Linked DNA regions of Anatilimnocola floriformis. The protein of the gene in region 1 binds, or shares a complex with, the protein of each later gene. Links are inferred from orthologs where the notes say so. Each region holds a gene or a part of one and is shown in the gene's direction. Other genes may lie near its edges.

Region 1 (15,420 bases):
GCCAGCCAATTGCGTGGTCAGGTTGGCGCCTTCGCCAAACAGTCCCGTGGCAATGCCGGCCCACACACCACACAGGCCGTGCACCGGAAAGGCGCCGACCGGATCATCGATTTGCAGTTTGTCGAGAAGCAACACACCCGCAATCACCACTACACCAGCGACGCCGCCGATGGCCAGCGATTCGAAATGAGTTACGATGTTGCAGCTCGCCGTTATGCCGACCAAGCCGGCCAAGCCACCATTCAAAGCAAACGTGAGATCGGATTTGCCGAACAGCGACCAGCCGACCAGCATCGCGATCAGTGCACCCGCACAGCCAGCGAGAGTTGTGTTCACGGCGATCAAGGCCAGCATCTGAGTGTTCGAGGTGCCGGTGAAGGCCACCTGGCTGCCAGGATTAAATCCGTACCAGCCAATCATCAGGATGAACACGCCGAGGGCGACGTAAGGCAGATTGTGTCCCGGCATGGCGACCGGCTTGCCATCGACATACCGGCCTAAGCGCGGTCCCAAGGCAATCGCACCCGCGAGGCCTGCAAAACCACCTACCGTGTGTACGACGAGCGAACCAGCGAAATCAATGAAGCCGAGATCATTCAGCCAGCCCTTGCCCCAATGCCACATACCGCAGACCGGATAGATGAAACCCGAGATGGCGGCGGTGTAGATCAGGTAAGCGGGAAACTGAATGCGGCCAGCGACCGAGCCCGACACGATGGTCGCAGCTGTCGCAGCGAAGGCCACCTGAAACAGGAAGTCGATGTTGGAGTCGAGCGGATGCGGCGTTTCGGCCGTGGGCGCCTGGTTGGGATCTTGAGGACCAATGCCGACCTGAGCAAAGCCGAAGACATTGGGAATGATGTGCGTCGTCGCGTCCGGCCCGGGATACATAATGCCGTAACCGACAAGGAAGAACAGCAACGCACCCACTACAAAGTCCATGTAGTTCTTGAACATGATGTTCGTGGCGTTCTTGCTGGCGTTGAGCCCGGTCTCGACCAGGGCAAAACCGGCCTGCATGAAGATCACCAGGACCGCACAGAAGAAGAGCGTGATGTTGTCGACGGCGTAGGTAACTTCCGTCAGACTCACTCGGCCTTCGGCAGCCGTCGGCGATTCAATCTTCAGGACCTCTGGTTTCACTGTCTCTGGGGCAGCGACTTGTCCAACCGCAACCGTGCAGCAGAGCAAAGCTCCGCACAGGGCTAGGGCTGGCAGCATGCCGGGCCAAAAAGAGTGACTGAAGTTCATCGCGCTCGCCTGGTGTGAATGCGAGCGACAACGCCGGCGATATGATTTCGCCCTTGTCCGCCCACAAGACCGGACGGCATAAAGCAAGGGCCGTGCCAGCACCCTGCAGTCATTTCGGGCAATTGCTGACGGGATCGTTAAGCTATTGCCGCAGCAGCAGTTAGCGATTTGCTGCGAAGTGCATTAGCAGCGGCTGGTTAGGAATTGCCAGTTCGCGATGCCTAAAGCCTGGGCAAGCGCGGCCCGACGCTTGGGCAGAATCTGTCGGCGGTTTGCTTCAGAGGCTCGGGAGAATTTCCCGGTCGACCGCAGTGAACCAAAACGATGTCCGCGGCCGGAAAATACTCTCGACCCTTGAGGCTGCCAAGAAACGCCGCTCGCCGCAGAACCCAAGGGTTCCACGGCGGGCGGTTGTTTTCCAGGTATCCGGCAGCTGATGTTGGCTGCTCAGCTGCCGGCCCCCCAATTTTTAAATCGGGCCGCCTTCAGCCTGCGTTTCCGCAGCGAACGTTTCGACTACCACAGGTAGATGAAGTCGAGAGCGAACAACGTTTGATCCGAGCGAGTGCCATCGCCGTAGGGTTCGAGACCCGGGGTCGTCGGCGACACGCCATCGAACTTGTCGTAGCGAATTTCGCCACGAACCGTCAGGTTTGCCGACGGGGTCCAGTTCAGGCCCACAGCAACATCGTAGAAGTTGCCAGCGAAGCCTTGGCCCAGGATCGGGTTGCCCGCATCGGGACGAAGACCGGTCACGCGGACGCCATCGTCATCGCGGAACCATTCGCCACGGATACCGGCCTTCCAGCAATCGTTGATCTTGTAGAACAAGTACTGGTTGATGCCGTACCACTCGGCCGACAGGGCTTGACCCCGGTTGGCGTTGAGTTGCGAGGCATAGTCGTGCTGGAAGATGTACTGCCAGCAAGTGTTGATGTTGTAGGTATAAACCAAGCTGTGCATGTACCGCTTGGTGTAAACCGTCACATCGTCAGCAACAGGTTCGTTGCCATAGATGATGTTGAAGGCCAGCGTGTCTTGCTCGCCAGTCCAGACGAAGCCGGCGATCACCGACGCATCGTCACGAACGCGGTTGAAAGCATCCCAACCGTTCACGAGACCGTAGTTCAGCGTGATCTCGTCGCTCCACTTGTAGGCGCCCAAAGCACCCCAGTGGGTGAAGGGTTCGCCGTACTGCATCGTGTAAGCGTGCGAGTAGAAGAAGTTGCCGTTCGCAGGCACCACTTCGTATCCGATCGGCGTGTAGAAGTGGCCGATCTTGATCGAGTTATTGACGTTGCCCACTTCAGCATACAACTGCGGAATGGCCAGACCATAGAACGGGCTGCCGTTCCACTTCGGCGCACCGGCGAGGTCGGTTTCCCAACCGTTCGATTGCGTGAAGATGTAGTCCGTGCCGTACAGCACGTCGATGCGGCCACCCCAGTTCCAGCAGCAGCTCTCGCGATCGATTTTCTTTTCGCCGATCGCGTAGAACTGATTCAACATCGCTTCGTTGCGATCGTTGAACGTCACTGGGCCGTTGTAGCGGCTCGGCGGGCTGTCGGGGTTGCCGGTGATACCACCGTTGACGAACCCATACAGGTTCCAACCGCATTCCTTTTGGCAGAACAAGTGCCAAGGATCGCAGGTGGCTTCTTCTTCGGCAGGCGCTTCAGCAACAGCGGCAGCAGCCGGAGCCATGGGTGTTTCCACCATGGGGGCCGGCGGCGGCTTGTCGCTGGGCGACTGTTCGGGTTGATAGAAGTAATCGTTCGACACTTGACGAACGGGTTGTTGCCCATACGTTTGGGCAGAGGCATTACCAGTGTAAATGCCCCAAGCAATCGCCATCGCGAAAGCCAGCTTCGACAATTTCATTTTGAGACTCCCCAGTCCATGAGGAAACGGTTGCAAAGAGCGCGATGAACGGCGCAGTCCATCACGCCAAACAGGTAGGGCCAACAGGCGGGTGCTGAGAATCCTTGGCAAGGAATTGGAAGGGCAAACCGTCGCCTAATCCCAGCACTGTTGATATCGGTACCGTCGCGCCGTAACGTGCAAGACATTCACGCGATAAACGTGGTAGAAACCGCGAATTGAACGGCAATCTGCGAAACCTTGCCGCATGTTCCGCGCATGCCGGCGGCACGATCGTTACAGTCTCACATCAGTCGAGCAGCGGTCTCTTACAAACCAGTCAGGAACGCGCGAGAACCACCGACTCGAGCGCGTGTGACGATTCTGCTAGCATCGCCATTGACCTCTCACCACCGTCCCTGCGGCGGGGTTCACCGGCTTTTGCACTACTTCGCAGTGCCGCCTACTTCTCTGCCAGCAGCTCTTTCACCTTGGCATCGAGATCTTTGGGCGCCGCATCCCACTTCGCCCGCAGTTTTCCCTGCTTGTCGTAGAGGCGGAAGTGAGGAACCAGGTCGATGCCGAACTTTTCAAACGCTTCGGTGCCGGGATCATAAGAGCAGATCAAATTCTCGAAGCCGACCCGCTCCTTGGCGAGAAAGCGGCGGACCTTCTCTTCTTCGCTCGCGGCATCGAACGACACGGCGATCGTCGTCAGCCCCTGGCCCTGATATTTGTCATGGGTCTCGACCGTGTGCGGAAAGAACTCGACGCACGGCTCGCACCAGGTCGCCCAGTAATCGACGAAGACCACCTTTCCCTTGTGCGCGGCAATCATGGCTGCCAGTTCCGTTTCGTCGCCGACTTTCACCGCGATCGTCGCTGGCTCAAAGGTTGCGGCCGCCGAACTGGTGCTAGCTGGCGCTCCTGGCAGCGAAGCATTCCGCACGCGCGGCGGCACCTTCACCACCTCTGCTTCGCAGCCGGTAAAGAGAAGAACGACGACTAACAGGCACGGAGTGACAAAGTAGAGGGAATTGCGCACGGCGGGCTCCTTGGAGGAGTGGTAATCATGACGCATCAGCGGCGGAAGACAAGTCTTTCGTAGGACGGATGTGCTCGGGTGGGCGAGGCTCTCGCCGAGCCGCGCCGGTCGAAGGCGATCGCCATCTGCCATTGCTTGTCACCTCAACGGCTCGGCGGGAGCCTCGCCCTCCCGTTAAACCCGTATCTGCAACCACTTACGACTTTTCCGCCTGCAGAGCCTATTCTGCTTGCGAGATTTTTTCCGATTGCATTGGAGTTTGCCGCCCCTGGATTCCGATAACTGGTGGCACAGGAAAACGCGCTGCGTGCGCCTTTCGTGTGGGAAGTGTGTGTCGGGCTAGCGTACCAGTAAAAACGAGGGCCAAACGGACGGAACAAGCGGTTTTAGCGACACCTTATAATAGAGGTTACGGCTGCTGCGAGATTCCGGACGCTTGACTCTAGTACTTACGCCACCTACACTTGGAACGTTCTCAAGCAACATCAGGTTGCCGCAAGATGTTTCGCTGCCCCACGTGGGAGGAGTGCCTGTCGTGACCAAAAAAGAGATCGTGAAGACGATTTCCGAAGAGATTGGCCTGACTCAGCTGAAGACGAAAGAGATCGTCCAAAAGACGTTCGACGCGATCGTTGAAGCTCTGGTCGAGGAACGGCGGATTGAACTCCGCAACTTCGGGGTCTTTGAGGTCAAGAAGCGGGCCGCTCGCAAAGCACGTAATCCTCGCACCGGTACGCGGGTCGACGTTCCCACCAAGTTCGTCGTAACCTTCAAGCCCGGTAAGGAGATGGAAGAAAAGGTCAGGCTGCTGGAAGAACGCGAAGCCGCCCGCGAAGGGAGCAACGGTACGCCAACTTCTGACTCGCCGGCCCCGCCCAATCCGGGTGCGGCTGGTCCTGACCCAGGTGGTGGATCCTAAGAACGAGCGCGGTCGCTAATCCCGACTTGTTACGCAAAATCAAATCACGCAAGGGATTGCGGTCACACTCACGGAGGAGTTGTCATGCGGAAATGGATTCTGGGAGCGATCATCACAGTGAGCCTGGCCGGCAACGTCGGCTGCTTTCTGCCGATCTATTCGGGTGACCCGGCCGTCCGTACCCGCCAGTTGATCTTCACGTCGGAAAACTTCCGACAGATCACTGAGGAATGGGAGCGGATCTGGTTTACCGATCAGCCGAGCCACCTCACGCCCCACCGCGTTCACGGCGGCGTGATCTAAGCCCTCTGCTGTCAGCGGCAGACCGCCGGTCCCTTTCACGGAGCGGCGGGTAGCTATAGACTCGCAGTCTGCGGCTTCGCAGCAACTATCTGCGTACTCGCAGCAAAAAGTAGTCCCCGCGTTTTGTTCGCGGGGTGACGTCGTTTCTTGATTTGTTAGCGCCGCCGTGTCTTTACCTGATTTGACCGTTTCGCTGGGGCGACTTTCGCTCCGCAACCCCATCCTGACTGCCTCGGGCACGTTCGGCTACGCCCGCGAAATGGCATCGCTCGTCGACTTCAATCAGCTCGGCGGCATTCTGCCCAAGACCATCACGATGGCTGCTCGCGAGGGAAACAAACCCTGGCGCACCGTCGAAACCGCCGCCGGCCTGCTCAATTCCATCGGCCTCGATAATGATGGCTTCGATGCGTTCCTTGCCAATCACTGGCCGTACCTGCAAACGCTGCCGACCGCCGTGGTGGTGAGCATCGCCGGCGCTTCGCAGGATGAGTTCGTCGAGATGGCCGAGCGCCTTGCTCAGCAACCCAACGTCGCCGCCGTTGAGCTCAACATCAGCTGCCCGAACGTCGCCCACGGCACCGACTTCGCCGCCAATGGCGAGACCTGTTACAAGCTGGTCTCTGCCGTGCGCGAACGCTGCTCGCTGCCGATCCTCGCCAAGCTCACTCCGAACGTGACGCGGATCGTCGACATTGCCAAAGCAGCCAGCGACGGCGGCGCCGATGCCCTGTGCCTCGTGAACACGGTGCTGGGGATGGCTGTCAATTGGAAGAAACGCCGGCCGATGCTCGGCAACATCGTCGGTGGTCTCAGCGGCCCGGCGATCAAACCGATCGCCCTCCGCTGCGTCTACCAAGTCGCCAGTGCCGTGAAGACGCCGATCATCGGCATCGGCGGCATCGCGACCATCGATGACGTGATGGAGTTCCTTGTTACCGGCGCGACTGCGGTCCAAATCGGCACGGCGAACTATTACGATCCGACCGTTTCGCAAAAACTGGCCGCCGCGCTCCCTGCCGCCCTGGCGGAACTCGGAGCCAGTAGCGTTCGCGAAATCGTCGGCACTTTGCAAACCAAGTAACAAAACCGTAGCGGGATTCGCCAGAATTCCGATCTCGGCCACTTCAAACCGCGTCTGAATTCTGGCGAATTCAGCTACAGTAAATTCCCATGCGCGTTCTCTCCGGAATCCAACCGACTGGTCGCTTTCACTGGGGTAATTACTTCGGCGCCATCCGCCAGTACATCGACCTCCAGCACGGCAACGAAGCCTATTACTTCATCGCCAACCTCCACGCGCTCACGACGGTCCGCGATCCGAAGGTCCTGCAGCAAAACACGCTCGATGCTGCGCTCGATCTTCTGGCGCTCGGTCTCGATCCAGCGAAAGCCGCGCTCTTCGTGCAGTCGGACGTGCCGGAAGTGACCGAGCTCACCTGGCTCCTCATGTCGATCACGCCGATGGGCTTGCTCGAGCGCTGCCATTCCTACAAAGACAAGGCCGCCCGCGGCATCGCTGCCGATGCCGGCCTGTTTACGTATCCCGTGCTGATGTCGGCCGACATTTTGATCTACGACTCCGAAGTCGTGCCGGTCGGCGCCGATCAGATCCAGCACATCGAAGTGGCTCGTGATATCGCCGGAAGCTTCAATCATCTCTTCGGCGAAACCTTCGTTCTGCCGAAGTACAAAGTCCTCGAGTCGTCGGCCAAGGTCCCCGGCCTCGACGGCGAAAAGATGTCGAAGAGCTACAGCAATACGATCGAGCTCTTCGAACCGGTCGGCCCCGCTCGCAAAAAGATCATGCGGATCACCACCGACAGCCGGCCGATGGAAGATCCCAAGCCGGACTACGAAAACGACCACCTCTACCAGCTCTTTTCGCTCTTTGCGACGGAAGCCGAGCGGCAAGAGATGGCCGCCCTCTATCTCCGCGGCAACTTCGGCTATGGCACGGTGAAAAAAGCCCTCGCCGATGCCGCCGAGAAGTTCTTTGCCGAGGCTCGCGCCAAGCGCGAAGCGCTGGCGGCCAATCCGGCTCAGGTTGCGGAGATTCTCCGCGAGGGCGCGGCTCGTGCTCGGAAGAAGGCCCGAGAGGTTCTCGATCGGGCCAAGAAGGCTTGCGGAATTTCGTAGCGGCAGCTGGCCGCTACGATAGCTTAAGCTGGGCAGACTACTTCGGCTTCGGCTTGCTCGAGATGCGGCCGAGGGCGGGCTGGATGGGGCGGGTGTAGGGCGATTTGGCGACGAGCTCGCGGAGCGAGCGGGTGAGCGCGAGGTCGAATTCGACGAACGCGTTCAGATCCACGGCAATTCGGCCGCGGGCCGAATTGTGGCACAACACCAAGTGCAGTTCCGGCTCTGGGCCAGTTTTCATGGGCGGAAACCTTTGCCTCAATTTGCGAAACAAACGGGGCCGCTTTGCTCGCTGTTCTCGAGCAAACCTCCCTGCGGCAAAAACGGAGTCAGGCCGAATAACGAGACCGAACTCTACCGGTTATTCGTACCAACCCTCGCGATATTATTCCGACGCTGCAAAACCCCCTAAGGTTCGCGAGGGCCGATTTCGGGTTACCGCAATCCAGAGAGGGAGGTGAGGTGCGGGAGGCGGGATGCGAGATGCGAGAGAAGTACAGCAGCAATCCAATTCCGAATTTGTTTGCTGGCGATAGCAGCACTGATACACTCCCAGCAGTCTTTTTCCTCGCATCCCGCATCCCGCATCCCTCTCGCCTCTCGTCCCCCGTCTCTCTCCCCCGAGCCCCCAATGTCCCGTGCCCTCACCGAATATCGTTACGAAAAGCTCACTTGGCCAGAGATCAACGATGCCGTCGACGAAGGGCAGGTTTGCATCCTCCCTTGCGGCGCGGTCGAGCAACACGGCCCGCACTTGCCGCTCGATGTCGACTTGGTTTGCCCCGGCGGGATTGCAAAAGGAGCCGGCCTCGAGATCCCCAGCAAGCTGAAGGTGCTGCCAATTGTGGCCTATGGCTACACCGGCCATGTGATGGATTTTCCGGGGACCATCAATAACGACTTCGAGCACTTCATGCATCACGTGCTCGATATCACGAAGAGCCTTGCCTATCACGGCTTCAAAAAGATCATCCTGCTGAACGGCCATGGTTCGAACATGCCGAACCTCGACTTGGTCGCCCGCCGCACCAATCTCGAAACCGACGCCGAATGCGTTTGCACGGCTTGGTGGAACCTGCTGACCGTCGACAAGGAATTTCTGCCCCGCTGGCGACAGAGCAAATTCCCCGGCGGCTGTGCCCATGCCTGCGAGCTCGAAACGTCTCTCTACATGTACCTCGATGGCGACAACGTGCGCCGCGACCTGATCAAGAACGGCGAGATCAGCTTCAATACCGACAACAGCCCGTTCACTTGGGTCGATCTCTTCGGCGCCGGCCCCGCCACGGTCGTTTCCTGGACCAGCAGCTACAGCGAAACCGGCGTCCTCGGCGAAGCCGAACTCGCCACTCCCGAGAAAGGCCGTCAGGCCTACGAAGAAGCCGTCAAACAACTCGTCCGCTTCGTCAGCTGGTTCAAAGACCGCCCGAAGGACGTCCGCCGCGACCGCCATCGCACGCCCCCGACGATGCCAATCCCCTGGGGCCAACGGCCTGTTTAATTGTCGTCGTTTTCTTACCTCGATTCACCGAGAGCGTTGAGTGATCGGCGACAATAGGGCCGCGACGATCATCGCGCCGCCTGGATTTCTTCGATCTTGGCATCCAGCAGCAGGAATCGTTCGCGAGATTTTTCGAGATCGGCTTCCTGCATCACGGGCAAGCCATCGCCCCAAGCGCCGCCGCGCTGGTAGACGAAGCGGGGCAAATCGAACTTCCGCACCAGCTTGCCTGTCAGTCGCAAGTCTCTGCCATTCCTGAGCGACTCAGGTAGATCGGGCACCCACAGTCGAGTGCTGCCGCCCACCGTGACGCTGGGACCTAGCTTGCTGTCTTTGAAGTCGGAATGTGCGACCAGCACCACTTGCTGATCAATGAATTCCGACCAGGGATAGGCGAGCGCTTTTGCGTTTTTGGGCAGTTCGCGCGGCGGGACTTTTTCGCAGTCACGGCGGGCCATACGCAGTGAATCCGAAACGTACGTGATCAAGTTCAAGTCGTCTTTGTTCGCGAGCAACCGCTCGATGTCTGTGGGAATGGGTCCCAGTTGTGCACAACTCCGCGCGATGTTGCCGAGGGCCCAGGCGGCTCCCTGTGCAGTGCTTTCGTCTTTGTCGGTGAGAAGTTTGGTCAGGCTTCCCACGATCAGGCGATTGGTCTCTTGCGTTTCGGCGCTCGTGGCAAAGGGTTGATAGAGGAGAGAAAAGCGGGAGGCGATTCCGGCTTTATAGAGCGCGGGTGGTCCGGCCAAGATCTCAAGCAGATGGTCGTGCGATTCTCGGGCGTGGTTGGGATATTTGCAGAAGGCGATCGCCATCGCATCGAAGGCGTTGTATTGAATCGGCTCTTGATCGCGGGCGGCTTGTCGCGTGAGTCGTACCAACACCGCGTAGCGCGGCTCGTGAGTATCCCAGCCGATGCCTCGATAGGAATTCCAAAAAAGATTGTTTGCCTCGCTAACGGCTTGCCAGTTGGCTGTTGGATGCAGGTAATATTCCCACATCCGCAGCCGCGCTTCGGCAGGGGTGAGGACTCCCTTCAAATCGATGCCGACCGGATTCCAGTCTGGCCAGGCGATGGCTGACAGGCAAATGCTGCGGAAGACTGCGTTCTCACTTTCCGTGCCGAGGAGCGTGGCTTGCAGGCGAGCCTTGGGGTCTTTGATCTCCCAGATCTTGTCGACCAGCTGGATCGCTTCGACGGATGCGCGCGAAGGCAAACGCGTGATCCCTCCCGCATTTTGAAACAGCTACAGCTTGCCCTCCTTGTCGGGCGCGAAGTAGGCCAGTACCTCCATGCCGTCCTTCGGTGAAGCTTCAAACTCCCAGTTGCCACCGTAGCTGCGCGAGGAAAAAGGGACGTCGATTTCGCGTACGTCATCGGCTAGTTTGCCGCGGCGCACGACGTCGGTGATCTTCAGCTTGAACTTGAAGCCCCGCTCCGGTTGCTTTGGATCTTGTTCGTTCGGCAACTCGACTTCTTGCGGCGCGTGCAGCGTGGCGGCAACGACGGTCGCGTTGGCGGTTCGCACGTCTTCGAGCAGTACGGTGGAGCGGCCCGCGAAGGCCGGCGAATAGCAGCCGAGGCAAAGGACGACCAAGAGGATGCGCAGATACATAGAGAGACCTCGCGAGGTACGCGGCTTTTGATGAAGCCTCATCTTAGTGCATGTAGCATGTAGGCTGGAACAAACGGTACCCCGCGCTGTCCCGCCCTGCACAAGACGCCAGCCGCAAGCTAAAGATCTTGCTTAGGAATTCACTCCCCCATCGAGCCCAACGTCATCAGCAGCTCGGCCATTTCTCCGGCGGGGTGCATTTCGCCGCGGGAGCGAGCGATTTCGATGCCGGTGCGGAGGGCGGTGCGGGCTTCTTCGATTTCATCCATCCGCACAAAGAGCTGCGCGCCGCGGAGGAACGATGGCACGTGCGGGCGGGGGTCGTTCATCAGCGATTTGAAGACCTTGGCCGATTCTTCGAACAGCCCTTCGTTTTCAAACTCAATCGCCAGGCCGTAGCGCAGGAACTGATCTTCGGGTTCGTTGGCCAGCATCGATTCGATGCGTTCGCGGCGGGTGGGCATGGGCGATTCTGCGCTAAACTTAGAGATGTGCCGATCCCTCGCGAATCGGCTCTCCGCGATTTTAACACAGGGCCCTCGGCAGCGGACTACGCCGCGCGCGATTGCGGACTCACGGCGGTCAGATCGTCGAAGAGCGCTTGCAGGCAGCGGCCGTTTTTCCCCCAGTCGAACATCTGGCCAGTGACGGTGGCGACAGCGGTCACTTCGGAGATGTTTGCCGTGTGCTGGCGAATGGTGATGACCAGCGTGCCGGCGAGCGACCACATGTCGGAAGGCTGAGTCGCTTCGAGCACACAGCCGTCGCTCGCTTGCGATACACCTTGAACGACCTGGCTGCGGCGGGCCAGCGAACAAATCGTTCGCAAGATGGTTTCGCCAATCGGCGCGGCGACAAAGCCTTCGCGGCGGCGATCGGTTTTCACACCGGCCCGCGTCCAAATCAGCTGCGCGAGTTGGGCGACACCTTCCATCGAGACGACTTGCGGCAGCAACTTATCGGCGATGGAGAGAATCTTTTCGGCGCTCACCGGCTTCGTAGCTTGTCGCTCGGCCAGCGCAACAGCTTCGCGCACTTCGGGCCAAGTGACGAGCGCGGAGACACGCGACTCATACCGCCAGGCATCGACCACATCGGCGAGGGTCAACGATTCATTTACATCCGTGTCGATCATGTGAGCCTCCCGATGAGTTTCGTCAGCACGCTACAGCGTGGCGCGTTACACGCCCTTTATCGGCGTGAGGAGGAGATGATCCTAAGATTCCGATCAGAGAAAATGATCGCTCGAGGTTGGAAGAGAAGCTTCCAGAACGGTGGTGATACGGGTGCCCCATCGGGCCATCACCCCGGCCCTCTCCCCGAAGGTTCGGGGCGAAGGAGTGAACGTCGCTGACGCTCAGCTGCGTGAGAACAGCCGGCGATCGAGCACCAGTTATGCCGAGGGGCGGCGGAAATGTTGATAAGCCATCAGCACTTCATACAGATCGCTGCTGAGCGTGATTTCTTCGTCGGAGAAATCATTCAGCCACGTGCGATTGGTCCGGACGGCGTCGACGAGGAGTGGCAGCACTTCCTCGAGGGGGACCGTGACGGAATGCCGGGCGGCGGGAAGTGTTTCGGTCGCGATCGAGATCGTTTCCGCTTCTTCGGGCCCGTAATAGATGCGCAGGCGGTTCCGTGCCATGCGAAAGTCCTTCCTTGTCGTGAATCCGTTCAGGGGGAGTTGGTGGCCACCGCGACGGCTGTGCTTGCTCGTAGTTGACACTACGGTCATGACGTCATGTCATGCTGGCATGCGAGCCCATCTTGCGCAATCCGTGCGCCCTCGGGGACACCTAGCTCATGTATCGGCGACAACTTGTCGGGTTCTTCACAATTTCGGGACGGAAGGTGCTGCTAGCTTGTAGGCGGTCACGCTACTTGCCCCGCTGCCAGCGCCACCGATTCCTGCTCGGCCGCGAGTTGCAAAATAAAGTACGCCCGCAACAGCGTCGCCGCGGCCGCATGTTGAAACTCCGGCTCGGCCAATCGCGAAGTCGAAGTTAGTTGCCCATGCAGGAGTTTCAATGTGCCGGCGCAAGATCCCAAACCGAGGGCCGTGAACCGTTGCGCTATTCGCTCTAGCGTTTCATGACCTCGCCGCGCGACGAGGCCGTTCTCGACAAGTCCTTCGAGCTCCGCCTGAGCGGTGACGATCAGCCGCGAAAGGGCCGAGCCAACTCCTTGCCGTTCAAGCCCAGGCGATTCGTCTTCTTCGACATCCAGCACACCTTCTTCCGCCGCGGCTGGATCCGCCTTGGTTTTTGCGGCGGGAACTGCATTTGCCTGTGCCAGATTTAAATGAATGATTTTGTCGGGCGTGAGCAGCGAAATCGGCTGCACGACGATCGTTCCGGCGACCATTCGAATCGCGCCGAAGATACTGCAGCCGTCAGTCTCGGTGAACTTCTCCAGCAGTTCGACAGCGCCCCGCAACTCTGGCGTGAACGGCAACCAAAGCGAAAGCGGATGGCCTCGTTCATCGAGTAACGGTCGATAAAGTTCCTGCCGCAGCGAATCGAAATTCGCCGGCCCCCAGTTCGTCGGTTGAATCAGCACGAGTTCCTGATTGGCAGTGGCGCCAGTCAGGCCGCCGCCATAAATCTTGTGTACGCGCGGCGACAGCTCATTCCAATTCTTCATCACCGGCAGTTTTTCGGCGAGTGTTTTGAGCGGTGTCGGTCCGGTCACAATGGCCTGAGTCGCCGATCGGCCGGATAGTCGGCCAGTCAGATTTCGGTAAGCGTTCGTCAATCTCACTGTGCTCCGCGCTGCTTCGCTCGGCGCGCCGCAACCCGCCCAGGGGCCATCGGCGCGAAAACGACCGATGGGATCGAAGCCGGTCTGGCCGATCGGGCGCGATTCACTCCAACTTGCCCAATCCTTGGCCGACTCGTCCCAAAAATAAACCGTCACGCCGTGATAGCCACCCTTTGATCGCCACCACTGCGCACCGACGCCGGTCAAGTTGAGCTGGCCCACTTCGTAATATGTCGAGCGATGTTGGCCCACGAGCACGGGGAGTGGATTCTTCTCGAGTCCCGCTCGCAGCGCTTCTAGCCGGCACAGCCCGAGCAACACCTGCGCGGTGCTGGCCTGCGCATCGCGACGCACGACCAGTTGCATCTCTTGCGCAAGTCCAGCCAGCATTCGTTCGAGCCTCGGCAAATCGACACCATGTGCAGAAACGGCGAGAGTCACCAGTCGTTGCGCTGTCGCCGCCGATAATCGCGCGATGCCATTCGCCACCGTCTCGTGCAGCACCGCGCCGACGCTGGCGAGCACTTCGGCCCGCGTGCGCGGCGCGCCGGAAGATTCTTCAAGCAAAGTCTGCTCAACCACAATCGTTCGTTTGCCGAGCGACGCCTGATACACCAGGACCGCCGCGACGACGTGCTCGCAAACCGTCTCGGCCTGGCAGGAACAGACCATGCCGAGCAATCCGCCGCTCGCCAGCCAACGGCAGGTGAGATTGCGTGTGGGAAAGCGGATGACGAGCGCGGCTTCGGTTTCAATTTCGAAGGGCGGACTCCCGGCAAGAAACTTCTGAGCCTTCTTCAGTGTCGGCTTGCCTGCCCATTTCTGGATCTCTTCGTCCGTGGCGACGCCGATCACTTCGGCAGGGGAAAGAAGGGTTGCGGCAGTTGCGGTTGCCGCCACGTCATCGGCAAACAACTCTCCTTGCACGGGAGCATCGAGCGCCGCCAACTGCGGATCATCGCGCAAATAGAGGAGCGCAGAGAGAATATGCCGGCAAACGCCTGTCGCCGGGCAATTGCATCTGCTTTTGCTCGGCAACTCCGGCACTTCGACCGCAGCATCGGCGAATTTCAATCGCACGCACGTATCATCGCAGCCGCTGATCTCCGGCTTGCTCGTCTCCAAATCCTTTTGAGCGCGGCGCAGCAGCCCCTTGTTGGCGAGCGCGGCTAGCGCGTCGTCATCGAGCGTGCGAACGATCGCGCGCACGCGAGTCAGGAAAGGATGGTGCCCAGCCATTGTGCCAATCGTTGAGGAGTGAGTGCTGCCACGTGTGCGCCCGCCGCGACGCACTGCTCGGCCATGCCGCGATCGTAACTAGGTTGTGCCACTGCATCGAGGGCGGCCAGACCGATCACGCGTACGCCTGCTTCGCACAAGCGTTTGATCGATGCGAGCATGTTGCGCGGATCGTAGCCTTCAAAAAAATCGGTCACGAGGACGACGATCGTCCTTGTCGGTGTGCGAACCAGCGTTTCGCAATATTCGAGCGCGCCGCCGATGTTCGTGCCGCCGCCGAGTTGCACCGACATCAGCAGTTCCGTGGGATCGTCGATCTGATCCGAAAGGTCGACGATGGCGGTGTCGAACGCCGTCAGGCTGACGCGCACGGTCGGCAAGCCTTTGAAGATACCTGCCATCACCGCGCTATAGATGACGCTATCCATCATCGAGCCGCTGCAATCAACGGCCATGATGATGTGCCAGGGCATGTGGTGATCGACTCGCGAAAAAAAGTGGAGCGCGCCGAGGACGAGCTGTTTTCGCTCGGGACTGTAATTCTTCAGGTTCGATTTGATCGTTCGCTGCCAATCGAGATTGCGCAGCACTTTCAAGCGGCTGCGGCGCTGCTTATTCAAACGGCCCCACAACGCTTGCCTTACTTCCTTGGCCAGTTTGCGGCGGAGATCTTCGACAACTTGGCGTACGATTTTGCGAGCGATCTCGAGCACTTCCCCTTTCATCATCCCTTTGAACGTGAGGATTGCTTTGAGCAGCTCATAGCTCGGCTCCATTTTGCCGAGGA
Region 2 (15,269 bases), on another replicon or contig:
CGCGGCTACGACTGAGAGAAGAATCGATTTCATGGCTTATTCTCCGGAGGGTTGGAAAGTACTTGTCAAAGTCCCGCTTCGTTAGGAATTATTTGCACTCGACATGCCAGGGAACGCCAATTTCGCTCGAAGATGCGCAAGGCCGCAGAAAGTCGCAATTTCGCCCTGTTTTTCACGCTCTTTTTCGGCTGCTCTCCTGGGCCAATTTGCTGCTGTGCGTTAGTTTGATTGGTCGCTTGTCGCTCAATTCCCTTTGAGAACGCTCATGCCCTCCCCTGCCCTTCCCCGCTCGCTTTATCCCGTCGAACCGCCACGACCGGCCGAGCAGTTGCTCATCGACTACTTACCGAAACTGAAAGGTGAGCGGGTCCTCTGCACCACGCTGGGGCGCGGGCAATTTGCCACGGCTGTTGCCGATCGAAATGCCAACGCGCGTGTGGTTTGTTGGTTTCTCGATCTCTTTGCCCAGCAGCAAAGCGCGCAACAAATCGGCGCCCGCTCCGATCAATTCCAACTCCTCTGCCAGCCCAATCCGCCGGACGAAAAGTTCGACCTCGCTGCCCTCCCCTTTCAACGTCAAGGAGAAGTCGAACTCGTCCGCGATCAATTGCAACTCGCGCACGAACGACTCGACATCGGCGGCACGCTCGTCGCGTCGACCGACAATGCGACCGACAGTTGGTTGAATGAACAACTGCAAGCGCTGTTCGACAAAGTCTCGCGCCATGCCGTGACTGGCGGCGTGATCTATGTCGCCGTGAAAAATAAGCCGTTGAAGAAGATGAAGAACTTTGCCTGCGAATTTGCCTTTCGCGACAACGAGCGTTTGATTCACCTCCGCAGCCGACCCGGCGTCTTTAGCCATCGTAGCCTCGACACCGGCGCCCGCGCGCTGATGGAATCGATGCACTTAACGCCGGGTGTGCGCGTGCTCGACATCGGCTGCGGCAGCGGCGCGGTGGCGATGGCGGCTGCACTTCGCGGCGAAGGGATCACCGCCCACGGCATCGACAGCAATCCCCGCGCGGTCGAAGCTTTGCAATGGGCTGCCGCTCGCAACGAGACCAGCGCCGTCACCGCTTCCGTTGATTGCGATGGCAGCACACTCGAACCGGGCACGTTCGATCTCGCCGTCGGCAACCCACCCTATTACAGCAATTTCCGCCTGGCCGAAATTTTCATCGAAGTCGCGCGCAAGGCTCTCAAGCCCGATGGCGAATTGTTGCTCGTCACCAAGATGCCTGATTGGTACGAGCGAAATCTTTCACGCTGGTTCAGTTACTTCGAGCCGGCGGTCGCCCGGCAGTTCCACGTCTTTCATTGCGGCAACCTCGTCTCTGGAGCCCCGGACGCGACGCCCGCGCCGGATGCTCAATCGTCCGAGTGAGCAATCGTCAGCAGCAGATAAAAACCGGGGAAGAAATTGACTTCGCCGACGCTCTCGCTGGTGACGGACTTGTCTTTTCCTTTTTCGAATAGATAGAAATTGCCATCCTGCAAGTTGTGGCCGTGGTACTTGTCGTACGGCAACAAGACCTGGTTGCCGCGCGAGATAAAACCGGGCGGCCGATACAAGAGTCCTGCGGGGCTGAATGCCAGGTTGTTCGTCCAAGTTACGGTCTCGCCATTCGCGAGGCGTTGGTGCATTTGCGCACCAATGATGCGCGCCACTCCTTCGCGTAGCCGGTCGAGGTCGTCGTCGTTGCCTTGCACATTGGAACTGTGCGTGATCTTGCGGCCACAACCGGCGCGGGGCATGAATTGCAAGTACAAAGCCGTTCCCGTGTAAGCGCCGTTCACATAATTGCGCGTCGCGCGGTACGTGAATGATTCGATATCGCGATACAACAACTGCCGACGCCCCAGCAGGCCGCGCTGCATCACGCCCCACTCGTGGCAGGTCATTTCTGCAAAAGCAAAATGCACTGCCAAGACGCACAGCAGGGCGCCGACTCCTAACAGCACCACAAACACGAAGGCGTCTTGCACTCCTTGCGACAGGCCAATGACCCCGGCAATGCCGAGAGCGGCTGCGATCAAGAATAGTGCGATCACCACTGCGATGCTCGCCCGTCGGCGGAAAATGATGCGGCCCAGTCCTTCGCGCGGCGGCTCATTTTCTTCGGGCATCTTCGCCATGTAGGGCTCGATCAGATCGGCGAGCAGCCAGGCATTGCGACCAGTGGGCAGTAGCTTGACTGCCGGCAGTTCTTCGTCGCGCAGCCAGACACCGAGCATCCCCTCAGTGTCTTGAATGGCTGCGATCTTCGCGAGTTCCAGCGGCCGCTCGCGACCTGCCACGCCGCAATACAGCATGGTGTTCGACAGCCTCCACCCTTCGCCACGCACTTCCACGCCGTGCGCCAGCGCTTGGGCAAAACCTTCCTTGAGCGTCTCCGCAATTCGTTGAATGAAACTTCCCAGCGGATCGGCTTCGCCGTTGGCGTATTTGTTTTTTAGCTCGAGCACCCGCTCGTCGGCCGTCCACAATCGGCAGGTGCGCAAGTAACCATTCGGGTGCCCGTTGGAATACTGCGGCGTGATGGCGAACGCCAGCGACACGATTTCGTAATCCTGAATCTCGCGTTCGCCTTGGCGATCGCTGTACTTCATTCCGGCCGGCAAGACTTCGATCCACGCGCGTTGCCCGCGCACCAGGGCTGCATGCGTTTCGACAACGCCGGCCAGCACCGCCGTGCCAACCAGCAAGAGGATGCCCAGCGGAATGATTCCGCCAACCAATGCGGCCACCGCGCCAATGACCAACAGGCCGACCAGAATTCGTACCAGCAATAGCCAACTCGCCGGATGGCCCGCGATTTGATGTCGCATGGAAAACTCGCCCGATAGATTTACTGCAAATTAGGCAGGTGAAATGGTACCTGCGAAAAGCCTGAGCTCGCAAGAATGTTCCTACTACATTGCGAGTCCGCAGTCCGCGGATTTAGGATATCGCCCAGTGGAAACGCGGCGACATCAAGGAGGCTGATATGCGTCTTGCATGGGGAATGGCAGGATTCGTTTTTCTGGCCGTTTCAGTGCCCCTCGTCGCTGAAGAATCGATTCCGCAGAAACCTTCGGCGGAGCAAATCAAGGCGTGGCGAAAGGAAGGGCCGGCGGCAGTTGATCGGTTGATGCAGGAGCGGGAGAAGTTAGCTGCAACCAATCAGGACAGGACTGCGATCGATGACACGATCGACGCCGTAGCCGCTGCTCGCTACGCGCACGAATCGGGATTGTATTGGTACACCGACGAAGCAGAAGCGAATCGTGTTGCGAAGGAGCAAGGAAAGCCCATCCTCGCGCTGCGGCTGCTCGGCAAGCTCGACGAGGAACTCAGCTGCGCAAACAGCCGTTACTTTCGCATCTTGCTCTACCCCGACGACAAGGTCCGCCAACTACTGCATGACCGATTTGTTCTCACTTGGACTTCTGTGCGTCCCGTGCCGAAGATCACGATCGATCTTGGCGACGGCAGAAAAGTCGAGCGGACGATCACGGGCAACAGCGTCCACTATGTGGTGCTCCCGACTGGCGAGGTCGTTGATGTCTTTCCAGGTTTGTATGGCCCCATCCCCTTCGTTACGCGTTTGCTCAAAGCGGAAGCGTCCGCTCAAAGGTCGATGCGGTCTAAAGATGCGAAAGCGGAGATTACGAAGTATCAACTGCAACAAATAGAAGACTTGCAGACGGCTTGGAAGGCAGACCTCGTCAAGTATCAGGAGGTGTTGCGAGAAATTAGTAAAGCCGACGCACCGCCCGAGAGCATCGGGTACGTGCCGCCACCACCGCCCAGTTTCTGGGAAGCGGTGGCCTCGTTTCATCCAGAGTACTCTGAGTTGAGCAAGGCGAGCCGAACCTTGGTGAAGCGAGAAGCCATAGTAGCCGAGCGCTACGGTCGGGAAAGAACGCGTCCCACCGGCAATTCTCAACCCACGGCCGATTTAGATTACGCGTTCAGCAAGGGAGGGGACGAACGGGCGATGCACACGTTGCTCGCTTGCATACAACCTGCTTTGCAGGCTGACACGATCTACAACGAGTACTGCGGCCGTTACGCGGCGCTGCGACACATGAATCCCATTCGCGATCCGAATGCTTCGGTCTTTGACGACGACTACAAGCAGTTTGCAGTTGGTGGACCTCAGCCGACGCAGTTAATGCTGCTGAACGACTTCGTTTATTCGCAGATTTTCAACTATGACCCTAAAGATCCGTGGATCGGCCTCGCCCGGCTCGATAGCCTCACGGCGTTGCCGAAGGATCGCGGGTTGAAGCAGGCGAGGTCAAAGGAGTAAGAAACGATGCGCGTAGTAACTCGGGGGGAACGGCGGTTCGGCGTTGAGTTCGGGCGATTCGAAGTCGGGTTTGATTGAGCTTCGGCCCCTCACCCCGGCCCTCTCCCCGGAGTACCGGGGCGAGGGAGTGAGGGCAGCGTTATTGCATAACGCCTTTTTGAAACTGTTACTTCGCACCCAAGCCCGGTCGAGTTGCACTACGTTGCAGCGGCGCGGTGGCGGCGTAGAGCGCAGGGTCATCGATGATCCATGGCGACGAGAGCGAGCGGCCGTCGTCGCGGTTCATGATGTTGAAGAAGTAAGCCAGGAAGGTGTGGGCTCGCCAGTTGTAGCTGTACCAGCTGCCGAAGTGATCTTTGATGGTGAGGTCTTCGACGCCTCCCTTGCAAAAGAAGTGGCAGCGGCCATCGGGCGTGAAGCTCATGCCCATTGTGATCCAGCTTTCGCATTCGTACGCTGGGCCGGGAAGGTCGCGGCCCCATTCGTCGCCGCGGATGCGAGCACGGACGAAGGAGTGCTTCTCGCCATTCTTCAAATCGAACTGCTGTTCGAGAAAGATGCCCGGCCAGAATTCATCGCTCTTCCCTTTCGGCGTTTGGCCCATCAAGCCCGCGCGAAAGCCGAAGCTGTAGTCGTAGCGCATTTCCCATTTGTCGGCTGGCGGCACCCAGACTCGCACGGTGCAGTTCGGCGTCCACGACACGGGGATATCGCTGCCGAATCGCCCTTTCACGTCTTGCAGCAGGTCGTCTTGCTGATCGGCGTTGCTCAGGCGGCCTGGTACGCCGCTGTAGAGCGTTTGCATCATCAGCGCGCCTTTGCTTCCCGGGATGCCGCCCGGCGGAGTGGGAACGCGCTTGACGACGTCGGGCGTGCCGCGCTTGGCTGCCTCGACCCATTTGCCGTTCTTGCTCATGCCGCCGGGAGCGCGGATTTGTTCGTCGATGTTGTAGCTGCTCTTGGGATGTTGCGGCCAATAGATCCACTCGGCGTCTTCGAAATCATCGCCGGTGTTCGGCACGCGCTGGCCGCTGCCAGGAACCACGACGCCTTGCGTCGACTGCTTCGGCAGTTCGGTGCCGACGGGGACGCGCGGTTCGGCCAGCACCTGGCTCCCGGCAAGACTTCCCGCGGCAATGGCTGCGGCAGAACCCAACAGAAAACGACGGCGCGAGACGGGCATGGGCGTCCATCCTGGTAAGGCGACGAACAAGGTGGGCGGTTGCCGTTTGCAGTGAGGCGGTGCAATGGCAAGCCGAGCCGGCGGGACTGCATATTCGCAGCATCTAGTACTGCGACGGAACGATCGGCAGCACACGATTCATCGGTACAACCAGCGACCCGGCTTGTGGCAATTGAAATCCGCCCGCAGGGCTTAGCAGGGTGCTTTACATTTCTGAAACCGAACTGCTGAAAGCCACGCCAGCAAACCGCAAACCCCCTGACCGCTAGCTCTGTCGTTAAGTAAACTAGTAGTTTGCCGTCTGCGCTTCCGCAGCCGTTATTCCTGCACATTCGCAGCGATAAATCTGCGTATTCGCAGTGAGAACCTGCGTAATCGCAGCGAGAAGTAGTACTGTCATGACACGCCAGCGTCGCCACAAATCCTCCAAGTCATCTGGTTCATCACGCGCGGGGCAACAGTCCGACGCCGGTCGTGGAGAGTCGGGGAGCGAACGCCTGCAGAAAGTGCTGGCAGCGGCAGGAGTCGCTAGCCGCCGTGACTGCGAAGAATTGATCCGCGAAGGTCGCGTCGAGGTCGACCGCAAAGTGGTCACCGAGCTCGGCACTCGGGTCGATCCGGTCGCCCAAGAAATTCGTGTCGATGGCGAAGCGCTCAAGCAGCCGAAGCGCGTCTATTACGCGCTCAATAAGCCGATGGACGTCGTCTGCACAAACTTCGACCCCTCGGGCCGGACGCGGGTGATCGATCTGGTTCCCGATAACGAGCGGGTCTTCGCCGTGGGCCGCCTCGATCGCGCGAGCGAAGGTTTGATCCTGCTCACCAACGACGGCAATTTTTCGAACCACATCACGCATCCTCGCTACGGTGTCGAGAAGACCTACATCGTGCGCGTCGCTGGTCGGCCTGGTCCCGAGGAACTTGCCAAGCTCCGCCGCGGCGTGCACCTGGCCGAAGGTTTTTGCAAGGTTGAATCGGTCACGGTTAAAAGCCGACACAAACAAAGCGCCGATTTGCTGATCGTGCTCGATGAAGGCCGTAACCGCGAAATCCGTCGCGTTCTCGCCAAGGTTGGCCACAAGGTCATCCGCCTGAAACGTATCGCCGTCGGCGATCTCAAGCTCGGCGCATTGGAAGAAGGCGAATGGCGGAAGCTGACTCAAGGCGAGATCGATGGTCTGCTGGCCATCACTCGCAAGAAGCGCAAGGACAAAAAGAAGCCACCGCCGCGTGAAGCCGAAGCTGCTCCGCAAGAAGAAGCTGCCGAGGAAGTCCGCGTAGCACGGCCAAAAAAGGTGGCTCCGGCGAAGAACGCCGCAGCTCCCGCAAAGAGTGGAGCGACTCCTGCGAAGATCGCAGCTGACCCAACTAAGCCGAAACCTTTGACGGCGAAAGAAATTGCCGATCGAGTTCTGGCCGGCGAAGACTTCGAGGACATGGAAGATGACTTCGAAGAACTGCTCAACGGCGAAGACGAAGACGGCGACCTGGAGGAAGAGGATCTGGGGGAAGACGATGACCTCGATGATGACGACTTCGGCGATGACGATGAAGATCTGATCGAGCAGACTTACATCCGCGAAGAGATCAAGGACGACGGCCGGCCGCCTCGTTCTGGTCCGGCTCCGCGCGGCGATGTGCTCGATTTCGATGAAGAAGGTCCACCGCCGCTGCAGTCGCGCAAAGTGCGCGAGCAGCGCTCGTCATTCAAGCCACCCGCTTCGAAGCCCCAAGGCCCGAAGTCACCCGCTGGTCGAGCTCCCGCCAGCCGGGCCCCTGCCGGTCGCGGGCCTGCAGGCAGAGCACCTGCTGCCAAGGGCGATCGCCCTCTCCGCGCCGAACCACGCACCAGCCATCGCCGTCGCGGTGAAGAGCAAACTGGAGTCGGCCAATCGTTCCGCCGTGGCCAAAAGCATCGCATGACGCACGAGGAGCGAATCGAAGCTGGCAACCGCCGCGCCGAAGAACGTCGCAGTGCCGAAGGTCGCGGCGGTGAAGGCCGTGGCCGCGGTCGCGATGAACGAGGCCGTGACGAACGTGATCCACGCGATTCGCAAACCGGCAAGCCTCGTCGTCCCGGCAAGCTCGTGCCGAATCGTCCGCAGGAAGATCGTGGCGCACGGGGTAAATATCCGGGCAAGAGTTTTGGCAAAGGTAAGAAGTTCGAAGGTGGCGGTGGTGGCGGCCGCGGCGCGAAGACCATCTTCGGCAAACGGATTAAGAAGAAAGGCCGCGGTTAATAATGAGTTCGGCGCACGCACCGTATCTCGCCGACCAGGCGGTTTCTGCAGCGGCAGAGATCATCGAGAATGTCGAACTCGCGCGAGATACCTGGCGGGTTCGGTTTCGCTTTCCAGAGCTTGCGCGCCGCGTCACGCCGGGCCAGTTCGTCATGCTGCGACTCGCCGGATACAACGATCCGCTCCTCGGTCGACCGCTGGCCGTGTACGACGTGACCGCCGGCACCGATGGTCAGCCGCGCGACGTCGATGTCGTTTATCTCGTCAAAGGCAAGCTGACTTCGCGGCTGTGCAATTTTCTGCCGGGGCAAACGTTGGAAGTTTGGGGCCCGCTCGGCAATGGCTTTCTTCCCACGCCCACCGATCATCTCATCATGGTCGCTGGCGGCATCGGACAAACGCCATTTCTCGCATTGGCCAAAGAGTACTTGGGCAAAACTCGGTACGGTCTCGCGCAGCGGGCGGTGCCGCGGGCCAATCGCGTCACCTTTTGCTACGGAGCGCGGACGAAGGACTATTTTGCCGGTGTTGACGATTTTGTCGGCTTGGGAGTGGATGTCCGCCTGGCGACCGATGACGGCAGCCACGGCAGGAAGGGCTTTGTGACGGATTTGTTACGTGACGTGCTGAAAGAAAATTCCGGCACGCCGCGGATCGTTTGTTGCGGCCCCGAACCGATGATGGAAGCCGTGGCCCACATCGCCGCGGAACATCAGGTTCCCTGTCAGGTTTCATTAGAAACACCGATGGCCTGCGGCGTGGGAATCTGCTTTACCTGCGTGGCCCGGATCAAGGAAGAAGATGGCACGAGTGACTATCGCCGTACCTGCGTTGAGGGACCTGTCTTCGACGCAGCTTGCATCGAATGGTAAGGGAGCGAACAGATTCTGCCGCAATGACAGCAAAAAAGCTTGCAGAAATGTGTTCCGATGAAACAGAATCAGAGGTTGCGACCAATTACACTAGGTTGATCAGAGTTCGCGACGAAAAGACGCACCCCCTTAGCAGCCAGAAGAAAGCCCACCGAGGTGACAATGCACGGGAACGCGGAGCCAGCGCGGAGTGAAGACCGCCATGGCGGCAAGGATGCACAGCGCGATGCAGCGGCAAACTCGATGCCGACGCCCGTTCGCCGGGCTGACCATCGGTTTGGACAATACGAGATCAAATTCCTGCTGGGTGAGGCCACGGCCGAACTCGTAAAGGACTGGGCTCGTGTCCACATGTCGCGCGACCCAGTTGCTGCGTGCGACGAGCGCGAGCTCTATCCCGTACACAGCGTGTACCTCGATACACCCGCCCTCGGCGTTTTTGGGCGGGCCGGAGCGCTCCGCACGCGGAAGTATCGTCTGCGCCGTTATGGCAACGAAGACACCATCTGGCTCGAACGTAAAGCCAAGGTCCGCGGCCGCGTGAAAAAACGCCGCACCGCGATCAGCGAAAGTGAGCTGGCCTGCGTCTATCAATCGGCGCCGCCGGAGCACTGGTCGGGACATTGGTTCCGCCGCCGCGTGGCATTGCGCCAACTGCAGCCCGTCTGCTCGGTCACTTACGAACGCTTTGCCCGCGTCGGCCTCACGCCCGAAGGGCCGATTCGCATGACGCTCGACCGCGCCATTGGCGGTTGTGGCCTGCGCGATCTGGATGTGAATACCTGGGACGTGCCCCGTGGTTCGCTAGAGGGCCTGCAACGGCTCAGCGGCCTGTGCATTCTCGAGTTGAAGTATCCCACGTCACTTCCCTCGCTCTTCAAGGGAATCATGAGCGACTTCGCGCTGGAGCCTCTCAAGGTCAGCAAGTTTCGCACTTGCATGCAAACCTGGGTGGTGCCGGGCGGACAGGAAGAAGCGTCGTCAGAAGATGGCGATTCCCGGGCCGTGGCCTGATTTCTAAAACGTCTGGATTGGAAATCATTGCTCCATGGGAACCTGGCTGCACCACGCATTATTCGCCGAAGAGTCGAAGAATCTCCTCCCGTGGGATTCGATCCTCGCGCGACTCGTTCTCGCCTTTCTCGCCGGCTGGTTGGTGGCCGTGGCGTATGCCTGGGGCCGGCGCAATTCGCTCACGGGCACGACGTTTCCCGGCACGCTAGTGCTGATGACCATTCTTATCGCCATGGTCACGCAAGTGATCGGCGATAATGCAGCCCGTGCGTTCGGACTCGTTGGCGCGCTTTCCATCGTCCGCTTTCGCACGGTGATGCAGGACACGCAGGATGTGGCCTACGTCATCTTTGCTGTGGCCGTTGGCATGGCCGTGGGCGCTGGGCAACCGATTGTCGCTGCCATGTGCTGGCTGGGCGTGTCAGTCGCTGCGACCATCTTTCGCTACTTCCCATCCGTGAATGTGACGACGGGAGTCGCCGTGCTGCACATTCGCCTCGGCCTCGGTCGCAACCCCGAAACTTCGCTCGAACCGGTCATCGCCGAAGTGACCACGAAGCGGGAAATGACGAGCGTCGAAACAGCCAAGCAAGGCGCCGCCGTCGACGTCGAATATCGTTTGCAGATGCGGCCTGATGTCTCGCCGGCAACGCTGGTGACGAAGCTAAACCAAGTGGAAGGTGTGCAGCAGGTGCAGTTCCGCAAGCACGTCCGCGACGACTAATTTTGCGCAGTCGCTTGCCGCAGCCGTTTGCGATATGCTGCCTCTGGTTCCACCGGCCGACAACAGGCCATCACCAGAGAAGACCATGACGAAGCCCGCCCAGCAGCCCCTTCTCGATCCCGATGTGCAAACCCTGCCCCGCGTCCTCGGGCGGTTCGATGCCATTACGGTGGTCATCGGTTCGATCATCGGCAGCGGTATTTTTCTCAAGGCCCAGCCCGTCGCTGCTCAGCTCGGCAGCTTTGGGCCGATCATGGCGATCTGGATTATCGTCGGCCTGGTTACTCTTTGCGGCGCGTTGGCGCTAGCGGAACTCGCCGCCATGCTGCCGCAAGCCGGCGGCCCTTATGTTTATCTGCGCGAAGCCTATGGTCGCTTGCCGGCGTTCCTTTGGGGCTGGACGGAGTTCTGGATCATTCGCACCGGCTCGCTCGGCGCGCTGGCGTGTGCGACGGTCCTCTATGGCGATGAACTGCTGAATTCGCTGAAGCTCAGCGACTATCTGCCTGATTGGCTCGCAGTCCACGTGCCGTTGTCGCACGGCATGCAAGCGATGTGCGCGCTGCTGCTGACCTTCATCGTCTCGATCATCAATGTCATCGGCACGCGCTGGGCTGCCTGGGTGCAAAACGTGACCAGCGTCGTGAAGGTAGCTTTTCTGATCTTCCTGATCGTCGCGCCGTTTGTGCTGCTGAAAGCCGATGTGAAAAACCTCGAGCCGATCATGCCCGCGAATGTGTCGCTGAACTTCTGGCGGGCGATGGGCGTGGCGATGATCCTCGTCTTCTGGCCGTACGACGGCTGGATCAACATCGGCCCGGTGGCGGAAGAAGTTCGCGAGCCGCAAAAGAACGTCCCGATCGCGCTCACTGTCGGCGTAATGATCGTGATCATCGTTTACCTCGGAGCGAACGCCTGTTATCACCTCGTGCTGCCGATGTCCGCCGTCGCGGCGAAGGACACGAAGGTTGCGTCAGAAGTCTCGTTTCAACTGCTCGGCACGGGCGGCCGCTGGCTCGCTTCGGCGTGCGTGATGATCTCAGCCTTCGGGGCGCTCAATTCCAATCTGCTCGCGGGACCGCGAATCTATTTTGCGATGGCCCGCGACAAGCTCTTCCCTGCCGCGATTCGAAAAGTGCATCCTCGCTTTCAAACGCCGGCGAATGCAGTCCTCGCGCAAATGGCCTGGTCCTTGGTGCTCATCATCGGCGCTTATGCGTGGACCGCGCCGTCAGCGACTCCGGCTGAACCCGTTGTCACTACTGCTGTCGACGAGGCAGCGCCCACAGAACCGCCGACATTCAGCCTAACGAACTGGTTTAAAGCTGCCTTCATTCCTAAGAACAAAGGCCCAGCCGAAGCGTTCGATGCACTCACCGCGTTCGTGATCTTCGGCGGGCAGATTTTTTACGCGATGGCGGTTGGCGCGGTCTTTGTCTTGCGGCGCAAGATGCCAGATCGCCCGCGTCCGTACAAAACGTGGGGCTATCCGATCACGCCGGCGTTCTACTTGCTGGTCTTCGCTGCGGCGCTAGTCAGTTTGCTCCTCGATTACCTGCCGCAAACCGCTGCCGGCAGTCTGCTGATTCTCGCGGGCGTGGTGGTTTACTTTCTCGTAGCCAAGCCGGAAACGAGCACGGCGCCATGAAGAAGAAAGCCGCACCCAAATCGGCGAAGCCAGCCAAAGAAGAATCGGCTGCTGCGATCGTCGAAGAGCTGCGCAAACTCGGCGATCCAAAGATAAAGAGTGTCCTGCTGAAGCACGGCGCGCAGGAACCGTTCTTCGGCACTCGCATTTCGGACATGAAGCCGATCCAAAAGCGGATCAAGAAGAACTACGAGCTGGCGAATGAGTTGTACGCCACCGGCATTTCCGATGCGATGTATCTCGCGGGTCTGATTGCTGATGAATCGCAGATGACGAAAACCGATCTGCAAAAGTGGCTCGATGCAGCGTCGTGGTCGATGCTCAGCGAATTCACCGTGCCGTGGGTCGCCGCGGATGGTCCACATGGCTGGGAACTGGCGCAGAAGTGGATCGATAAAAAGGACGAGAAGACCGCGGCATGCGGCTGGACCACACTCAGCAACCTCGTCGCCGTGAAGGCCGATGAAGAACTCGATTTCGATGCATTGCAAACGTTGCTCGAGCGGGTGCAGAAAACCATCCATCGGCAGCCAAACCGCGTGCGTAGCGCGATGAATAACTTCGTCATCGCCTGTGGTAGTTACCTGCGGCCGCTAACCGCAACGGCGCAAAAAGTGGCGAAGGAGATTGGCGTCGTCGAGGTCGACATGGGCGATACTTCTTGCCAAGTGCCGTTCGCGCCCGAATACATCGCTAAAATGCACGCCCGGGGAACGCTTGGAAAAAAGAAGAAGACGTGCAGGTGCTAATGACCACGATCGCCGACATTAGTGATTTTCTGGAAACCTTCGCGCCGCGGCGACTCGCGGCGGAGTGGGATAACGTCGGTCTGCTCGCTGGCGATCCGCAGCAGCCGGTCACAAAAATCATGACCTGCCTCACGATCACTCCGGCCAGCGCTGCCGAAGCGATTCGTGAGCGGGCTGAGCTGATTGTGACTCATCATCCCCTCCCCTTTCATGCGCTCAAACGCCTGACGACCGAACAAACACCCACTCGCCTGTTATGGCAATTGGTCCGCGCGGGCGTGGCGATCTACAGCCCGCACACGGCCTTCGACTCCGCGGCGGCGGGCATCAATCAGCAGCTCGCCGAAGGGTTGGGGCTGCAGCAAATCCAACCGCTAGTCGCGGCCAAGAACGATCCCGCTGGTTTGGGATCGGGCCGTTATGGCAAGTTGCCGGCAGCGATTCCGTTGCGCGAGCTAGCCGCAAAGTTGCGGAGTTTTTTGAAGATCCAAGGTCTGCATGCCGTTGGCGCCGATGACGCGCGCGTGCAAACCATCGCCGTTGCTTGCGGCAGCGCGGGGAGTTTTTTGGCCGATGCCGCGCGGGCCGGTTGCGATACGCTCGTTACTGGTGAGACGCAGTTTCATACTTGTCTCGAAGCGGAGGCGACCAGCATGAATTTGCTCCTGCCAGGTCACTTTGCCAGTGAACGTTTTGCCTGTGAACGCCTGGCCGAAGTATTGAGCAAACCGTTTCCAAATTTGACGATCTGGCCGAGCAAGGCGGAGGCCGATCCGCTGCGATGGATCGGCTAACCCTCTCGCGGAAGTGCGAGCGGGCGGAAATAATCGTGGAAGCTAAGTTACGAGTCGCCAAGGATGCCGTCGATGAACCGTTGGGTGGAAATTTCGTTTGATTGCCTGCCGCTGCGGACGATTACGCGGCTCGATATTCCGATCGATGCCTCGCCCGTCTATCAGCGGCGGTGCGAACTTATCAAGCAAGCCATCGATAAACACGGCTCGCACAACTCGTATTACCTGTACAACGCCGAGTGCAAGTTTCACCTGACCAATCGCGAAAACCTCGGCACGATCGAGTTTCGTTGGTTGGGAACGCTGCTGACGGACGCCAAAGACGAGCGGGCCGCGCAAGCCGATCTGCAGATCGAACTCATCCGCGAGACCTGCGATTGGCTCACGGCTCCGGTCGTGAAATGGTTTGAGCAATGCGTCAAGCCAGCCGTCCTCGTCGAGTTTGATCGCTACATCGAAGCAGGCGATCTGCAGAAAGCGAAAGATCGGATCGCCAAGTTGCAGGCTCAGAGCGATGAGCAGGGCGGGTTTTTGGGGATGTATTTGTAAGCTGCCGCCGGCCTGCAATCGTCACAAACCGCATGATTGCACCGATCGCTTTCCTGAGTGCAAGCTAGGTTTCTAAAGAGGAACCGATGCGCGCACTAACCTTTATCTTGCTGCTCACTTTTGTCTGCGGCGCTGCTGCGCAGGAACCGTTGTTCCGGTTGTCGATCGATGGCTTGGAGTTCGAAGGAACTCCGTTGCGCTACAACGCGAAGCAAGTATTCTTTCTCACTCGCAGCGGCCGATTGCTTGAGTTCGCGCCCGATCAAGCCAATGACTACGCGGCGGCGGAAGGAAAATTTCGCAGCTTCACCGCGGCGGAGATGCGTGGCCAATTGCTGCGAGAATTTGGCAGCCGCTTTGAAGTTTCCGGCGGTGGCAAGTTTCTCGTGGTACACCCTGCCGGTCAGCAGGATGTGTGGGCGCCGCGCTTCGAAGCGCTGCAGCGATCGTTCTCGCATTATTTTGCCGCCCGCGGCCTGAAGACGCCGGAACCTCGCTTTCCGCTGGTGGCAATCGTCTTCGCTACGCAGAACGATTTCGCCCGCTATGCCACGACCGAAGGCAACCACGCGTCGGCGGGCATGCTGGGTTATTATTCGCCGGCCACCAATCGCATCGCCATGTACGACATTACCGCAGGGCGAAGCAATGTCGATTGGACGACCAACGCCGAGACGATCATTCACGAAGCCCTGCACCAAGCCGCGTTCAACGGCGGCTTGCACAACCGCTTCGGTCAAACGCCGCGCTGGGTTGCCGAGGGGCTTGGCACGCTGTTCGAAGCCCGCGGCGTGTGGAACTCGCGACAGTTCACTGCGGTGGCCGATCGCGTGAATCGCGGCCAACTCGAATCATTCCGCCGTTACTTGCCACGGCGAAAAAGCTCCGCACTGCCGGAACTGGTCTCGTCTGATCGGGCCTTTTATGGCGATGTGCAAGGCGCATATGCCGAGGCTTGGGCTCTGACTTTTTTCCTCAGCGAGACCGAGCCGAAGAAGTATTTTCAATACCTGCAGAAGACGGCGGCGGTGAAGTCGTTCGAAGACTATTCGCAGCCGCAGCGCGTGCGTGATTTCACCGAGATCTTTGGCAACAACTGGGAAATGCTCAACGTGCGACTGCTGCGGCACATCGCGGCAATTAAATAAGCTACGGCAGATTGAGTGGATTACCGTCGGCCCGATTGCCAAAGCGATCC

Evidence for each region.
Region 2: the proteins of M9Q49_RS27165 (region 1) and M9Q49_RS05465 are in contact, whole or in part, in a crystal structure (PDB 5UE9), measured with the Lactococcus lactis proteins. The link is inferred for Anatilimnocola floriformis from one-to-one orthologs. Residues at the interface, in WP_025017116.1 of Lactococcus lactis: Gly25, Phe27, Phe29, Glu32, Tyr33, Lys35, Tyr36, Lys48, Phe56, Thr60, Pro61, Arg62, Val63, Ala64, Glu65, Thr66, Ala67, Ser68, Gly69, Met70, Ile74, Gln77, Pro223, Glu251, Phe274, Ala275, Pro277, Phe278; in WP_023189152.1 of Lactococcus lactis: Leu4, Gln5, Ala47, Ser48, Met49, Leu50, Leu51, Arg52, Arg53, Met95, Leu98, Arg223, Met224, Ala225, Cys226, Ile228, Gly229, Ala230, Cys231, Tyr232, Ala233, Val235, Glu236, His237, Asn243, His244, Ala245, Lys247, Glu250.

Annotation. Positions count from the first base shown.
Region 1 is NZ_JAMLFW010000002.1:601,157-616,576, reverse strand. The notes cover bases 4,554-7,503. They hold M9Q49_RS27165 (dihydroorotate dehydrogenase), read left to right. Parts: upstream 4,554-5,544; coding sequence 5,545-6,462; downstream 6,463-7,503. Other genes in these bases: trpS (tryptophan--tRNA ligase), read left to right, coding at 6,552-7,503; M9Q49_RS27170 (hypothetical protein), read left to right, coding at 5,160-5,378; M9Q49_RS27175 (HU family DNA-binding protein), read left to right, coding at 4,692-5,075. Also shown: M9Q49_RS27190 (ammonium transporter), read right to left, coding at 1-1,251; M9Q49_RS27185 (porin), read right to left, coding at 1,768-3,132; M9Q49_RS27180 (TlpA family protein disulfide reductase), read right to left, coding at 3,575-4,156; more of trpS, read left to right, coding at 7,504-7,517; M9Q49_RS27155 (hypothetical protein), read right to left, coding at 7,555-7,758; M9Q49_RS27150 (creatininase family protein), read left to right, coding at 8,149-9,018; M9Q49_RS27145 (armadillo/beta-catenin-like repeat-containing protein), read right to left, coding at 9,087-10,235; M9Q49_RS27140 (hypothetical protein), read right to left, coding at 10,266-10,634; M9Q49_RS27135 (hypothetical protein), read right to left, coding at 10,775-11,098; M9Q49_RS27130 (hypothetical protein), read right to left, coding at 11,185-11,769; M9Q49_RS27125 (hypothetical protein), read right to left, coding at 12,028-12,279; M9Q49_RS27120 (SWIM zinc finger family protein), read right to left, coding at 12,507-14,633; M9Q49_RS27115 (VWA domain-containing protein), read right to left, coding at 14,609-15,420.
Region 2 is NZ_JAMLFW010000001.1:1,311,684-1,326,952, forward strand. What follows is about bases 6,860-9,658. They hold M9Q49_RS05465 (dihydroorotate dehydrogenase electron transfer subunit), read left to right. Parts: upstream 6,860-7,723; coding sequence 7,724-8,593; downstream 8,594-9,658. Other genes in these bases: M9Q49_RS05460 (pseudouridine synthase), read left to right, coding at 6,860-7,721; M9Q49_RS05470 (polyphosphate polymerase domain-containing protein), read left to right, coding at 8,756-9,607; M9Q49_RS05475 (DUF4956 domain-containing protein), read left to right, coding at 9,642-9,658. Outside these bases: M9Q49_RS05435 (hypothetical protein), read right to left, coding at 1-33; M9Q49_RS05440 (methyltransferase), read left to right, coding at 266-1,387; M9Q49_RS05445 (hypothetical protein), read right to left, coding at 1,372-2,832; M9Q49_RS05450 (hypothetical protein), read left to right, coding at 2,991-4,298; M9Q49_RS05455 (hypothetical protein), read right to left, coding at 4,465-5,481; more of M9Q49_RS05460, read left to right, coding at 5,880-6,859; more of M9Q49_RS05475, read left to right, coding at 9,659-10,331; M9Q49_RS05480 (APC family permease), read left to right, coding at 10,417-11,979; M9Q49_RS05485 (DNA alkylation repair protein), read left to right, coding at 11,976-12,728; M9Q49_RS05490 (Nif3-like dinuclear metal center hexameric protein), read left to right, coding at 12,728-13,522; M9Q49_RS05495 (hypothetical protein), read left to right, coding at 13,595-14,071; M9Q49_RS05500 (DUF1570 domain-containing protein), read left to right, coding at 14,158-15,219.